DNA from 2 places in the Mycobacterium sp. NGS69 genome. Region 2 is predicted to be linked to the other one. Evidence: predicted binding sites of a transcription regulator. Region 2 holds the regulator's gene; the other holds the start of a gene.
The links. Region 2 encodes LexA, which represses DNA repair genes until DNA is damaged. Its sites were predicted from a motif close to CGAACANNTGTTCG; they were not measured.
Positions count from the first base shown of each region.

Region 1 (7,378 bases), on a different contig from region 2:
GCGTCGACGCCGGGCGCGAGCCGGACGCGGTGCACGGTGTCGGTGCTCGTCGCCGCGGCGGCGTTGACGGTCAGCCGCGGGGACCGGTGGATCTGGCGCAGCAGGAACAGGTCGGGCATCCACAGCGACGGGGTGATCCACCACGGCTCGCGGATCGAGCACTTGTAGCCGCGGTGCACCCCGGCGGCCTCCCCGGCTTCGATGTGGCCCAGCAGGGCGGTGTCGGCCGGCTCGGGCGGCGCGTCGAGCAGCCACGTCCGATGTCCCGCGGCGAGATCGCTTGCGCGGCAGTCGCCGTCGTAAACCAGCCCGGACAGCTGCGCGCTGCGGGAAACGAGCGGGACGCAGTGCGGCCGCAGCGCCAGTTCGCCGGCCTGCTCGTCGGTGAAGGTGAAGAAGCTGTTGCGGCCCGTCACGATCCCGACGTCCACGTCGGCGAGCGAGCCGAGCCTGGCCATGGCCGGCGACGCCTTGAGCCCGCGCAGCAGCCGGATCGCGGCGGGATCGAGGAAGTACTTGGTCCACTTCTCCTTCTCGTGCAGCAGCGCGGGGGCCCACGCGGCACCGAGTTCCGCGCCCGCCAAAGCCTCGGCGTCGCTGAGGTGGACCGTGCGCATGCGCGCCGGGCCCGGCCCGGCGACCCCGCAGAACAACACGACCTCCTGCAGGACGCCGTCGAACACCAACCGCTCGAACGTCACCAGCGTGATCTCGCGGAACCGGCTCAGCAGGAACTCGCGCAGCGGCGCGGCGTAGCCGACCTGGAGCAACTCGGCCGGAAGCACCAGCCCCACCCGTCCGCCGTCGCGCACCAGGACCGCGCTCGCGACGACGAACGGCACCCAGGCGTTGGTCAGCCGGCTGGGGCGCAGCCCCTCGCGGCGCATCAGCTCCAGCGCCGGGTCGCGCTGATCGGGCGCCCAGTTGCCGAAGCGGATGTAGGGCGGGTTGCCGGCGACACCGTCCCAGCCGCCGGGCTCGGCACGGGCCAGCCAGGCGAACAGGCTCTCGGCGTCGACGGGCGCGAACCGCCGGGCCTTGGCCGCTTCCTCGGGGATCAGCTCCACCCCGCGCACCCGGTCGCTGAGGCCCGCCAGCTCGCGCAGGATGCGGCCGTCGCCGCAGGACGGCTCGACGATGCGCGGGCCGGCCTCGCGGACCCAGTGGGCCAGGAACCGCGCCACCGGTTGCGGGGTGTAGTAGCCGCCGCGGACCTTGTCGGCCGACGCCGCCGCCTTGCCCGCGAAACGCATGGGCTCAGTATTACTTGCGCAGCAGCAGATCCCCGGGTTCCGGCGCGGCGCGGGGCCCGGGCGGCTCCTCGGCGTATCCGATCGCGATGGCGCCCAACGGCTCCCAGTCGGCGGGCAGCTCGAGCTCGGCGCGGACCAGGTCGGCGGCGAAGATCGTCGAGCCGATCCAGCAGCTGCCCACACCGCGCACCGCGAGCGCGACCAGCAGCGCCTGCACGGCCGCCCCGACCGCGACCGTGAACATGGTGCGTTCGGCGGCGGTGCGGGCGGCGTCGGGATAGGCGTGGGCGCCCTCGGGGACCAGGAACGGGATGACGACCTCGGGCGCGTCGTAGAGGATCTGGCCGCGCGCCACCCGCCGCTCGACCGAGTCGGCGGGCCGGCCGTCCCCGGTGAGGTCGGAGCGCCACTTGTCCTTCATGCGGTCCAGCAGCCGGGTCCGGGTGGCCGGGGTGCGCAGCCACACGAACCGGACCGGCCGGGTGTGATGGGGGGCCGGCGCGGTGAGCGCCTCGGCGACGGCGGCCTCGATCAGCTCGGGTGGCACCGGCTCGGCGCTGAACCGGCGCACCGACCGGCGCAACAGCTGGGCCTGGCGGCGGCCCAGGTCGAGGGCCTCGGCGGTGCCGAGCCAGAACAGGTCCTCCTCGCCGGGCCGCAGCAGCTGCCGCGCCGTCGTGCCGTCGTCGGTCACAACGCCGCCGGGCAGCCCTCGCACCACGGCCACCGGCATCGCGGTCAGCTTGCCCTTGACCAGATCGGCGGCGGCCGCGACCTCGTCGGCGATCGCGATCTCGGTGACCAGCAGCTCGTTGCCGTGCGCATCGACGGCCCCCGAATAGCCGTGCAGCACGCGAAGGCCCGCCGCGCCGACGGCCGCGTCGGTCTGCCCGTTGCGCCAGGCGCGGCCCATCGTGTCGGTGATGACCACGGCGATGCCGACGCCGAGGCGCTCGCGCAGCCCGGCGCGCAGCGCGGCGGCGCTGGCGTCGGGGTCGACCGGCAGCAGCGCCAGCTCGTCGCGGCCGACGTTGGATCCGTCCACCCCGGCGGCGGCCTGGACCAGGCCGAGCCGGTTCTCGGTGATCAGCGTCTGGCCCTTGCGCGCCAGCACGCGCACGGCCTCGTCGTCGACCAGCTTGCGGCGCAGCCGGTCGCGCTCCTCGGCGTCCCGCGGGGCCGGCACCAGGCGGCCCTCGCATTTGGACACCACCTTGCTGGTCACCACCACGACGTCGCCGTCGCGCAGCCACGGCGCCGCGGCGGCGACGGCCGCGCCCAGGTCGTCGCCGGGCCGGAATTCGGGGAGCCCGGTGACGGGGAGGATCTCGATCGCCGCGCCGGTGCCGTGCTCGGTCACAGGTTCACGCCCGCGAGCTCCAGCCCCGCGGCGACCATCTCGGCCGTCGCCTTGGGGTCGCGCATGATCAGCGGCGCCGCGCGCACCGCCACCCCCTCGATGTGGGCCTCATCGCCCTCGTGGATCAGCCAGCAATCCAGGATCCCGGTGGCCCGCCGCGCCCCGTAGTGCCGGCCGACCGCCTCCGCGGTGGACTCGACCCCGATCACCGAAAGGCATGCATCGGCCATGCCGCGCAACGGCTTTCCGCCGATGATCGGTGAGTAGCCGACCACCGGGGCCGTGGCCGCGCGCAGCGCCCCGCGGATGCCGGGGACCGCCAGGATGGCGCCGACGCTGACCACCGGGTTGGACGGCGCCAGCAGGATCACGTCGGCTTCGCCGATGGCCGCCACCGCTTCGGCTGTGGCGCTGGCCTTTTCGGCGCCGACGAACGCGAAACTGTGCGTGGGCACCTGGGCCCGGTGGCGCACCCACCACTCCTGGAAGTGAATCGCGCGCCGGCCGTCGTCGGCGGGATCGGTGATCACCACGTGCGTCTCGCAGCGGTCGTCGGTGGCCGGCAGCAACCGCGCGCCGGGTTGCCAGCGGTCGCACAGCGCGGTGGTGATCTGCGACAGCGGGTAGCCGGCGTTCAGCATCTGAGTGCGCACCAGGTGGGTGCCCAGGTCGCGGTCGCCGAGCCCGAACCAGTCCGGCTGCACGCCGTAGCGCGCCAATTCCTCTTTGGCGTGCCAGGTTTCGTCGCGATGACCCCACCCTCGCTCCGGGTCGACACCTCCACCTAAGGTGTACATGCAGGTGTCCAAATCCGGACAGACGCGCACCCCGTGGATCCACGCATCATCGCCGACGTTGACGACCGCGGTCAGTTCGTGTCCGCCGCCATTTTGGCCCTGTTGCGAAAACTGACCGAGCCCGAGCAGCTGTTGAACCCCCAGCAGGAACCGGGCGCCGCCCACCCCGCCGACCAAAACCGTGACCTTCACTTGACCTTCACAGGGCTCGACAGTACTGCCCGCGTGGGGACTGTGATCGACACGCCGAAGACCGCAAAACAACGGAAACGCCGGAATTTGGTCACGAGATGATATGGAAATTCGCCATTACGCTTGACCAGGCAGGTCAACAAGTGTCTAATCACATCAGTGTCATTTCCCGGTTGGCCGGCCGATTCCGGTGTCGCAGACCGAGATTCGATCACATGTTCGAATTGTCTGTACATCAGAACAGTGGGAACTCACTCACTCTCTCAAATCAAACCTGAGGAGGCGGACGAAGCATGTCTTATGAGCACCTTCGGGGCGTTATGACAAGCACACCGCACAGCACCATCGGCGCGATGCCGGCGGCACCCGTCCGCCCGCACCTGACTGTGGTTCCCGACGCCCCAGTCGTTTTCGAGCCCGAGCCCGAACCGCTGCCGACCCCGGATCAGTGGCAGGACCGCGCGCTGTGCGCGCAAACGGATCCCGAGGCCTTCTTCCCGGAGAAGGGCGGCTCCACCCGCGAGGCCAAGAAGATCTGCCTCGGTTGCGAGGTGCGCCACGAGTGCCTCGAGTACGCCCTGGCCCATGACGAGCGCTTCGGCATCTGGGGCGGCCTCTCCGAGCGCGAGCGCCGCCGCCTCAAACGCGGCATCATCTGACCCCGGCGCCCGCCCGCAACGTCATTCGTCGTCGATCGTGGGATCGATGACCGAGGGCTCGACGTCCAGGTAGATGGCCACCTGGGCCACCAGGATTTCGTGCAGCAACTCGCCAAGTTCGACGGTGTCCTTGGCCCGTCTCTCAATCGGCTTGCGGAACAAGACAATTCGTGCCCGCGTGGAGTTGCCGCGGACGTCGACGCCGGCCGGGATCAAGCGGGCGAGCGCGATCGGCCCGTCGGCGATCACCTCGGGTGGCCACTGCACGGCATCGGGATCCTTCGCGGCGATGCGGGGGATCTCGTCGACCGCCACGTCGAGCTCCGAGACGCGTTCTTGCCAGCGCCGCTCGATCGGTTCGTAGGCCTCCAGCACCGCCATGTCGAACCGCTCGGCCCGGCTTCGCCAGCCCGGCACCGTCGGCGGCAGCAACGGGCCCCGCATATCGCGGCCGCGGCGCGACGCACGGTAGGAAGCCGAACGGCGCCGCGACCGATCGCTTTGCGGGGAGCCGCGGGAATCGCCGCGGGAATCGCTCATCGGGCCGATGGTAACGGTTGGGAATCGCGGGTCGTGCGGATGCGCGTGTCCGGCGCTTCCACGACGTTTCCGCACGATAGCCTTTCGATCGTGAACGTTCCCCGTCGCTGTTGCCGGCCCGGGTGTCCGCACTATGCCGTGGCGACCTTGACGTTCGTCTACTCGGACTCGACGGCAGTGGTTGGCCCCCTGGCCACCGCGCGGGAACCGCACTCGTGGGACCTGTGCGTCGGCCACGCCGGCCGGATCACCGCGCCCCGCGGGTGGGAGCTGGTGCGGCACGCCGGACCCCTCCTTTCCGAGCCCGCCCATCCGGACGAGGACGACCTGGTCGCCCTGGCCGACGCGGTGCGCGAGGGTCGCCCGGCCGACGCGGCGATGCCGTACGGGGCCGCGCCGGTCAACGGCTTTGCCGATCCCCACATTCAGCACGCGGGGGCCCATGCCACCGCGCCGAGCAGCGGGCTGCTCGCGCCCCCCGAACATCGTTCCGGTCGGCGCCGGGGCCATCTGCGGGTGTTGCCCGACCCGGCTGACTAGCCGCGGCTAACGCGCCACAGGTTTTTCCCGGGCCGATAGGCTGGCGCCAAGAGCCACACTGTCAGGAGCGTCAGGAGTTTCGCATGCCCCGGTCCGCCGCGACCGTTCGCCGTGTCGTCAAGGCGTACGACGTGCGCGGGCTGGTCGGCGAGGAGCTCGACGAGTCACTGGTCACCGACCTCGGCGCCGCGTTCGCCAGGCTGATGCGCGCCGAGGGGGCCAGCCGGGTGGCCATCGGCCACGACATGCGGGACAGTTCGCCGGGGCTGGCCGCCGCGTTCGCGGGCGGGGTGATCGGCCAGGGCCTCGACGTGGTGCGCATCGGCCTGGCGTCCACCGACCAGCTCTATTTCGCCTCGGGGTTGCTGGACTGCCCCGGCGCGATGTTCACCGCGAGCCACAACCCGGCCGCCTACAACGGCATCAAGCTGTGCCGGGCCGGCGCCAAACCGGTGGGCGCCGACACCGGGCTGGGCGTCATCACCGAGGACGTGATCGCCGGGGTCGCGGCGTACGACGGGCAACCCGGCACGGTCACCGATCAGGACGTGCTGGCGGACTACGGGAAGTTCCTGCGGTCGCTGGTGAACACCTCCGGGCTGCGCCCGCTGCGGGTGGCCGTGGACGCCGGCAACGGCATGGCCGGCCACACCGCCCCGGCGGTGCTCGGCGCGATCGACTCGATCACGCTGTTGCCGTTGTACTTCGAGCTCGACGGCTCGTTCCCCAACCACGAGGCCAACCCGCTCGACCCGGCCAACCTGGTGGACCTGCAGAAGTTCGTCCGCGACAGCGGCGCCGATATCGGGCTGGCCTTCGACGGCGACGCCGACCGGTGCTTCGTGGTCGACGAGGGCGGCCACCTGGTTTCGCCGTCGACGGTGACCAGCCTGGTGGCCGCGCGCGAACTGGGCCGCGAGATCGGCGCCACGATCATCCACAACGTGATCACCTCCCGCGCGGTGCCCGAGCTGGTCACCGAACGCGGCGGCACACCGCTGCGCTCGCGGGTCGGCCACTCCTATATCAAGGGCCTGATGGCCGACACCGGCGCGATCTTCGGCGGCGAGCATTCCGCGCACTACTACTTCCGCGACTTCTGGGGCGCCGACTCGGGGATGCTGGCGGCGCTGTACGTGCTCGCCGCGCTCGGCGAGCAGGACCGGCCGCTGTCGGAACTGACCGCCGACTACCAGCGCTACGAGTCCTCCGGCGAGATCAACTTCAAGGTGGCCGACGCGTCGTATTGTGTGGACGCGGTGCTGAAGTCGTTCGGCACCCGGATTCAGTCCATCGATCATCTGGACGGGGTGACGGTCGATTTGGGCGACGGCAGCTGGTTCAACCTGCGCAGCTCCAACACCGAGCCGCTGCTGCGGCTCAACGTGGAGGGCCGCACGACCGAGGACGTCGACGCGCTGGTCGCCGCGATCAGCACCCAGATCGCGGCCCAAGAGGCCGCCCCGTGAGCACCACCCGGGTGATCGACCTGGAGGACACCGGCGGCCTGCTGGACGCCGACCGGGAGGGCCTGCTGCGGGCGGCGTCGTCGGCGGGCGCGCAGGTGCGCGCGATCGGCGCCGCGGCCGACGAAGGCGCGCTCGAGGGGCTGCGGGCCGACGACCGCGCGCGCAGCGTGATCTGGGTGGCCGGCCGCGGGACCGCCGAGACCGCCGGTGCCCTGCTGGCCGCGACGCTGGGCGGGTCGGCATCCCAGCCGATCACCGTCGTCGGCGAGGCGCCGCCGTGGGTCGGCCCGCTGGACGTGCTGATCGTCGCCGGCGACGACCCCGGCGATCCCGCGCTGGTCAGCTCCGCCGCGACCGGGGTGCGCCGGGGCGCGCGGGTCGTCGTGGCGGCGCCGTACGAGGGTCCGCTGCGCGACTCCACGGCGGGGCGGGCCGCGGTGCTCGAGCCGCGGGTCTTGGTTCCCGCCGAGTTCGGGTTGTGCCGGTACCTGGCCGCCGGCCTGGCCGTGCTGCGAACCGTCGACCCGCGACCCGGTGTCGACCTTGGGTCGCTCGCCGATGAGCTGGA
Region 1 is NZ_JCALCD010000005.1:97,910-105,287, forward strand. Features, by position in the region: gene AC5Y2S_RS16390 (Eco57I restriction-modification methylase domain-containing protein) at 1-1,253, opposite strand, end outside; gene AC5Y2S_RS16395 (coenzyme F420-0:L-glutamate ligase) at 1,264-2,613, opposite strand; gene cofD (2-phospho-L-lactate transferase) at 2,610-3,602, opposite strand; gene AC5Y2S_RS16405 (WhiB family transcriptional regulator) at 3,923-4,261, shown strand; gene AC5Y2S_RS16410 (metallopeptidase family protein) at 4,283-4,705, opposite strand; gene AC5Y2S_RS16415 (DUF3499 domain-containing protein) at 4,892-5,341, shown strand; gene AC5Y2S_RS16420 (phosphomannomutase/phosphoglucomutase) at 5,425-6,810, shown strand; gene AC5Y2S_RS16425 (TobH protein) at 6,807-7,378, shown strand, end outside.
Region 1: a site for LexA is predicted at 3,811-3,824, ahead of cofD (2-phospho-L-lactate transferase). Genes of this name have one in related genera too.

Region 2 (7,378 bases):
CCGACTACCTCAGCCGCGACCTGCGCATCATCCAGGGCAAGGGCTCGGTCATCGAAACCGCGTGGAACGCGGAGGGCTGGGTCGGGGTGGCCGGGCGCGTCGTCAACGACGGTGTCCGACAGGTCGATTGAGTTCAGGGCTGGCGGTGCAGCACGGCCACCAGGTGATCCTGCAGGGGTTGTCCCACGCCACCCATGCGCAGCGTGTAGGACAGCTCGTCGCCGTCGATGTGCAGCGAACGGCCCAGGGCGGTCACCTCTTTGGCGCTCGGGGCCAGCCCGATCGCGGTGCTGGACAGCTCCACGTCGATGCGGCCGCCGGTCAGCGTGTACGTGCCGGTCTCGATCTCGGTGATGCCGTTCGGGTGGGCGACGATCAGCTCGATGGCGCCCGGGCGGGGCACGCGGAAATATCCCGTTTCGCCGTGCAAGGGCCGGCCGTCGGCCACCGCCTTGGTCTTTTGCGAGTAGGTCAGGAACGGCTTGCCGACGTGGGCGAAGACGACTTCCTCGACATACTCGAACGGCTGGATCGTCGGGTAGAAGCCTGAGCCGCGGCCGGCCCATCTCCCCAGCAGCGGTGCCAGCGCCTCCAGATCGGGATGCAAGTCAGGCGGCATGACCGCCAGCCTAGCGAGTGGCCGGCTCCGGATCGGTCGACGCGTTGCGGTGCGCGCGCAGCGCCTCGATCTCGCGCTCGAAGTCCTCGGCGGACGAAAACGACCGGTACACCGAGGCGAACCGCAGGTAAGCCACCTCGTCGAGGTCGCGCAGCGGGCCGAGGATGGCCAGGCCGACCTCGTGGCTGGGCACCTCGGGCCCGGCGGCGCGCACCGTGTCTTCCACTTGCTGGGCAAGCAGATTCAGCGCGTCGTCGTCGACCTGGCGGCCCTGGCAGGCCCGCCGGACGCCGCTGACCACCTTCTCCCTGCTGAAGGGCTCGGTGACGCCGCTGCGTTTGACCACCGCCAACACCGCCGTCTCGACGGTGGTGAAGCGCCGCCCGCACTCGGGGCACGACCGGCGGCGCCGGATCGCCTGGCCTTCATCGGTTTCCCGCGAGTCGATCACCCGGGAATCCGGATGGCGGCAGAACGGACAGTGCATGACCGCTCCTTCGCCGTGCTCACCTGCGGGCCCGCAGAACACTCCGAGCGTACCCGCTTCGCGGGCTCAGCCGATCGGCGCGATCAGCGTCTGCCCGGCGGCCAGCGCGGGCGAGTTCAGGTCGTTGAGCTCGCGAATGCGATCGGCGACCTGGCGGGCCGGCGCGTCGGGCGCCACCCGGTGAGCGACGTCCTGCAGCGACTCGCCGGGCTCAACCCGCACGACGGCCAACCGATCGGGCACCGCGGCGCCCGCTCCCGTGGAGTCGCCGTTGACCGCCTGCCCGAAGTTGGCGACCAGGCCCAGCCACAGCGTGATGACCCCGGCGACCAGCGCCAGCCCCAGCGTCGTCGCCAACGTGACGGGACGCCGGCGGTGCGGGGCGACCGACATCGCGACGCCGGTGCCGTGGTAGCGCAGCGGCGCGCCCGCCGGCCTCGCCGGGCCGGGGCGGCGGGAACGGGTCAGGCCGTCCCGGCCGGGACGAAGCGCCGGCACCGGTCCGTTGACCGGGCGCCGAACGCTGCTGGTACGCGGCGAGACGGTGTAGGTGATTGTCATCTTGCGTTCCTCCGGTCAGGTTGTTCTCGCTCGTGTGTTCGACTATATCGCTCGTGTGTTCGATGTCCGAACATTTGAGCGAAGCGTGTCGAGCAAGCAAAACGCTAGACCGCGCCACCGACAAATTCGGATGCGCGACCTCTGACATGCAGCACAGGTACCCATTCCCCGCGAAAGTTACACGCATGTGATTCAGCAGCTATAGGGTCTTGACGCCCCGGGTCTAAGGGTCTTTCGACCCCCGGCGACACGCCAGTCGAACACATGTTTGATTCTTGGCCGCCCTCCCGCTACATTCGGTGCATGAGCGACAGCAACGACACTCCCTCGATCGGCTCATCCGTTGATTCATCGCTGACCGAACGGCAGCGCACCATCCTGAACGTCATCCGCGAGTCGGTCACCAGCCGCGGCTACCCGCCGAGCATCAGGGAAATCGGCGACGCCGTCGGCCTGACGTCGACGTCGTCGGTGGCGCACCAGCTGCGCACCCTGGAGCGCAAGGGCTACCTGCGCCGCGACCCGAACCGGCCGCGGGCCGTGGACGTGCGCGGCAGCGAGGAGACCGCCGAGGCGGCGCCCGTCACCGACGTCGCCGGCTCGGACGCGCTGCCCGAACCCAGTTACGTCCCGGTGCTCGGGCGTATCGCGGCCGGTGGGCCGATCCTCGCCGAGGAGGCCGTCGAGGACGTCTTCCCGCTGCCCCGTGAGCTGGTCGGCGAGGGCACGCTGTTCCTGCTCAAGGTGGTTGGCGACTCGATGGTCGAGGCCGCGATCTGCGACGGCGACTGGGTGGTGGTGCGCCAGCAGCACGTCGCCGACAACGGTGACATCGTCGCCGCCATGATCGACGGCGAGGCCACCGTGAAGACGTTCAAGCGCGCGGGCGGTCAGGTGTGGCTGATGCCGCACAACCCGGCGTTCGATCCGATACCGGGCAACGACGCGACCGTGCTCGGCAAGGTCGTCACCGTGATCCGCAAGGTCTAGCGACCTGCTCAGTCGGCCTTGATGAAGCCGTTGGTCTGCGCGACTTCCTCACTGGCCAGCCAGATTTCGGCGAGCGTGTCGTGGTAGAGCGCGCTGCCCGGGGTGTAATACAGCCCGGAACGGGCGCTGGCCTTGATCGGGTAACCGTCCGGCGCCTGATAGGGATCGTCCAGCGGCAGGTGGATCGTCGGGCGCCCACCGACGGCAGGCGCGGCAGGCGCCCCGACGGCCGCGTCGGGGGCCGATTCCGGCGGCTCTTCCTCGTCCGTCTCCGCGTGGTGGCGCCCGACTCGGGCGCCCGCGCCGGCGGCTAGCGCCTCGGCGGCCACCGCGGCGCCGGCGGCGTCGACATCCTCGGGTTCGGCTTCCAGGTAGTCGGTGTCCGGTTCCCCGGCGACCGGCACGTCGTCGATGTACGCGGCCTCCGGAGGGGTGCGCGGAACCGCGACGTCCGGATAGCCGGGGTCGGCGTACTCGTCCTCCTCGTAGCCGGTCACGTATTCGGTGCCCGGGTAGTCGGCACCCTCGCCGGCGACTTCGGGGTAGCCGGCCTCCGCCTCGGGAACGTCGTCGTAGCCGGCCTCCGCCAGCGCGGCTCCCGAGACGAGCGGGATGGAATCGGTGTCCACCGCGTCGGGGTCCTCGTCCTCATCGAAGGCCCCGTCGTCAGCCCCGCGGGTCCAGCTGACGCGCGGCGCCGGCCCGCCGTCGTCCGGCGGCTCATGCTCGAGTGACTCCGCGCCGAGCGGGGCGCAGTCGGGGGAAAGCTCGGCGTCGTCGTGGCCCCAGTGCCCGTCGGCGGGGGCCTCGTAGCCGGCGGCGACCAAGTCGCGCTCGGGCTCGTAGGTTGCGGTGTCGCCGGCGCGGCGCCGACGCCGACGCCGGCGCCAGGCGAAGGCCAGCAGCACCGCCAGCAGGATCAGCACCAGCACCGGGATCGCGGCGAGCAGCCACCACCACTGCCAGGTGAACTTCTTCGCGTGCGAGGGCATCGCCACGGTGCTCGGCTGGTTCTGCCCGGACACCTGCAGGCCGGACAGCAAGGGGGCCAGGTTCGACGGGTCGGTGCTGAAGGCGTTCTTCGCCCGGTTCCAGGAGATCTTGCCGCCGGTGAACTGCTGCGAAATCACGTCGCCGTCCACCGCCTGGTCGCCGACGGGGGCGCCCAGCTTGCCGTTCGGCCCGCGCAGCTTGTCCCACGCGGCCTTCATCGCGCCGCGCACGACGAACGCGCCGTGATCGGAGGTCCAGAAGATCACCGGCCGGTCGGCGGCGGCGAACGTGGCGATCCGGCTGGACGGCCCGATGCCGCCGTCGGCCTCGTTGGCGGTGGGGAAACCGAGGTCGCTGCCGGCGGGGCCGCCCAGCGACTCGTACTTGGCGAGGATGTCGGTCTCGAGTGCGTTCGCGCCGGTGGCCGGGTTGAAGAACACCTTGCCGCCGGCGAAGTTCTGGGCGACCCCGTCACCGCCGATCGGATACGACCCGCCCTGCTTGGCGCCCAGCGGGCCGCCGGCCCCGCCGGCCGCGCGCCAGGCCATGTTGATGGCCGCGTTGGGATCGATGGCCACCTGCAGGCCCTTGAGCTGGTCGGCCAGCGCCGCCGGGTTGGTGGTGAACTCCTTGGACTTCCGGTTCCAGGAGATCTCGCCGCCGCTGAACTTCTGGGAGGTGACCTCGCCGGCGTAGCTTTCGTCGCCGACCGGCGCCCCGAGCACACCGCCGGAGCTGCCGAGCTTGTCCCAGGCGGCGTTCAGCGCGCCGCGCACCACGAACGCGCCATGGTCGGACGTCCAGAAGATCACCGGCTTGTCGCTGGCGGAGAAGGTGGCCACGCGGCTGTCCGGTCCGGCCAGGCCGGGCACCTCGTTGATAGTGGGGAATCCCAGATCGCTGCCGGCGGGGCCGCCGAGCGACTCGTATTTGTCCAGGATGGGCCCGTAAACGAACTTGGCACCGGTGTCGGTGGTGTAGAACATCTTGCCGCCGTCGAAGTCCAGCGCGAATCCGTCGCCGGCGGGGTACACGTCGCCCTTGCGGGGGCCGAGCGGTGAGGTGTCGCCGCCGGCCTTCTCCCAGGCGGCCATCATGGCGGCCTCCGCGTCGCCGATCGGAGACGCCGAAGCGGCGGGGGCCAGCAGTGCGGCCGCCATCACCGTGGTCGCCACGCCGACCAGCGCGCGCCCGATCAGCTTGCGCATTCGACCTCTCTGCCCGTTCACCAAGCCTCCAAGGCCCGTATACCTGGCCACGCCGCACCTGCGGACCCGTGACGAACCGCGTTTTCGCCGGGCTCGCATAACTTTGCCCTTGCCGGGGAGAAATGCGAAGTCAAATTACAAAAATTGCGAAAACGGAGACCGCGCCGATGTCGAAATGATGCGAGACCATGCCCGTACCGCGACCGACCACGGCTTCCGGCGCCGGGATCGCCCGCGTGGCGATGTGTGACTACGCACTCGGTATACGAGAAACACATGTGCCGACGGTACGTGAGGCCGTTAGCTGGTGGTCAATCTACCCGGCCAATAGACCAATTGAGCCATTCGTCGTGGGCGCCACCCCGGCGCCCGTGCCTGTAGTCCTTGCGCGGCAATCGGATTGCTCAGACGCCGAGGCTGCGGCCGATGATCTCCTTCATGATCTCGGTCGTGCCCCCGTAGATCGTCTGCACCCTGGCGTCGAGATAGGCTCGCGCGACGGGATATTCGCGCATGTAGCCGTAGCCGCCGTGCAGCTGCAGGCAGCGGTCGATCAGGTGCACCTGCTTCTCGGTGGAATACCACTTGGCCATCGCGGCCTGCTCGGCCGTCAGCTTCCCGTCCAGGTGCAGGCGGACGAATTCGTCGACCATGATGCGCACCACGGTGGCCTCGGTGGCCAGCTCGGCGAGCAGGAACCGGCTGTTCTGGAAACTGCCGATGGGCTTGCCAAAGGCCTTGCGCTCCTTGGTGTATTGCAGCGTCTGCTCCAGCACGCCTTCCATCGCCGCCGCGGCCATGACCGCGATGTTGATCCGTTCCTGCGGCAGGTTCTGCATGAGGTAGATGAACCCCATGCCTTCCTCGCCGAGCAGGTTCTCGGCCGGCACCTTGACGTCGCTGAACGACAGCTCGGCGGTGTCCTGCGCGTCCAGGCCGATCTTGTCCAGGTGGCGGCCCCGTTCGAAGCCCTCCATGCCGCGCTCGACGGCGAGCAGGCTGAAACCTTGTGCGCCCTTCTCGGGATCGGTCTGGGCGACCACGATCACCAGGTCGGAGTTGATTCCGTTGGTAATGAACGTCTTTGACCCGTTCAGCACGTAGTGATCGCCCTGCTTGACGGCGCGGGTCTTGATGCCCTGCAGGTCGCTGCCCGTTCCCGGCTCGGTCATCGCGATCGCCGTGATCATCTCCCCGGTGCAGAACTTGGGCAGCCAGCGCTGCTTCTGGTCTTCGTTGGCCAGCTTCAGCAGGTACGGCGCGATGATGTCGTTGTGTAGCCCGAAGCCGATCCCGCTGTAGCGCCCGAGGGTGGTCTCCTCGGTGATGATCGTGTTGTAGCGGAAGTCGGGGTTGCCGCCGCCGCCGTATTCCTCGGGCACGGCCATCCCCAGGAAGCCCTGCTTGCCGGCCTCGAGCCACACGCCGCGGTCGACGATCTTCGCCTTCTCCCATTCGTCGTGGTAGGGCGCCACGTGGCGATCGAGGAACGCGCGGTAGGACTCGCGGAACAAATCGTGCTCGGGCTCGAAAAGAGTGCGCTCGTACTTGATGGCACCGCTCATGGATGACCTCCGCTGACCTCCGATGGGACTCTGCCGCCCAAGATATACCAACCAGCCGGTTGGTCGGCGCCCGGTGCGGTCTCGGCGCGCAGGTGGCGGCCTAGTCGGCGGAGAACTCGCGCAGGCTGGCGGCCAGCGCGACGGGAACGCGGGCGCGGATGCGGGTGCCGTCGGCGTTGTGCTCCTCCTGCTGGACGCGCCCGCCGGCGTGCAGCCGGGCGACCAGGTCGCCCCGGTCGTACGGGATCACGACGTCGACGGCGGTGTCGGTGGGGGCCGCCAGTTCGGTGATCCGCCGCCGCAGGTCGTCGATGCCGTCGCCGGTGTGCGCGGACACGAACACCGCCCCGGGCAGCGCGTGCCGAAGCTTGGCCAGCGTCAGGTCGCTCGCGGCGTCCACCTTGTTGACCACCAGCAGCTCGGGCGGCGTGTCGCCATGATGGTCGGCGACGACTTCCGAGATCACCTGGCGGACCGCATTGATCTGGGCGATCGGGTTGACGTCGGACCCGTCCACCACGTGCACCAGCAGGTCGGCGTCGACGACCTCCTCCAGGGTCGAGCGGAACGCCTCGACCAGCTGGGTGGGCAGGTGCCGCACGAAGCCGACGGTGTCCGTGAGCACCGCGGGCCGGCCGTCCGCCAGTTCGGCGCGCCGGGTGGTGGGTTCGAGGGTGGCGAACAGCGCGTCCTGCACCAGCACCCCGGCCCCGGTCAGCGCGTTGAGCAGGCTGGATTTGCCGGCGTTGGTGTATCCGACGATCGCGATCGACGGGACGTCGCTCGCCAGCCGGCGGCTGCGCTGGGTGTCGCGGGCCTGCTTCATGTCCTTGATCTCGCGGCGCAGCTTGCTCATCCGTTCGCGGATGCGGCGGCGGTCGGTCTCGATCTTGGTCTCACCGGGACCGCGCAGCCCCACGCCGCCGCCGCTGCCGCCGGCGCGGCCGCCGGCCTG
Region 2 is NZ_JCALCD010000002.1:324,357-331,734, reverse strand. Features, by position in the region: gene AC5Y2S_RS06820 (PhzF family phenazine biosynthesis protein) at 1-131, shown strand, start outside; gene AC5Y2S_RS06815 (peroxynitrite isomerase) at 134-619, opposite strand; gene nrdR (transcriptional regulator NrdR) at 630-1,106, opposite strand; gene AC5Y2S_RS06805 (LysM peptidoglycan-binding domain-containing protein) at 1,173-1,667, opposite strand; gene lexA (transcriptional repressor LexA) at 1,971-2,657, shown strand; gene AC5Y2S_RS06795 (LGFP repeat-containing protein) at 2,666-4,879, opposite strand; gene AC5Y2S_RS06790 (acyl-CoA dehydrogenase family protein) at 5,263-6,423, opposite strand; gene hflX (GTPase HflX) at 6,524-7,378, opposite strand, start outside.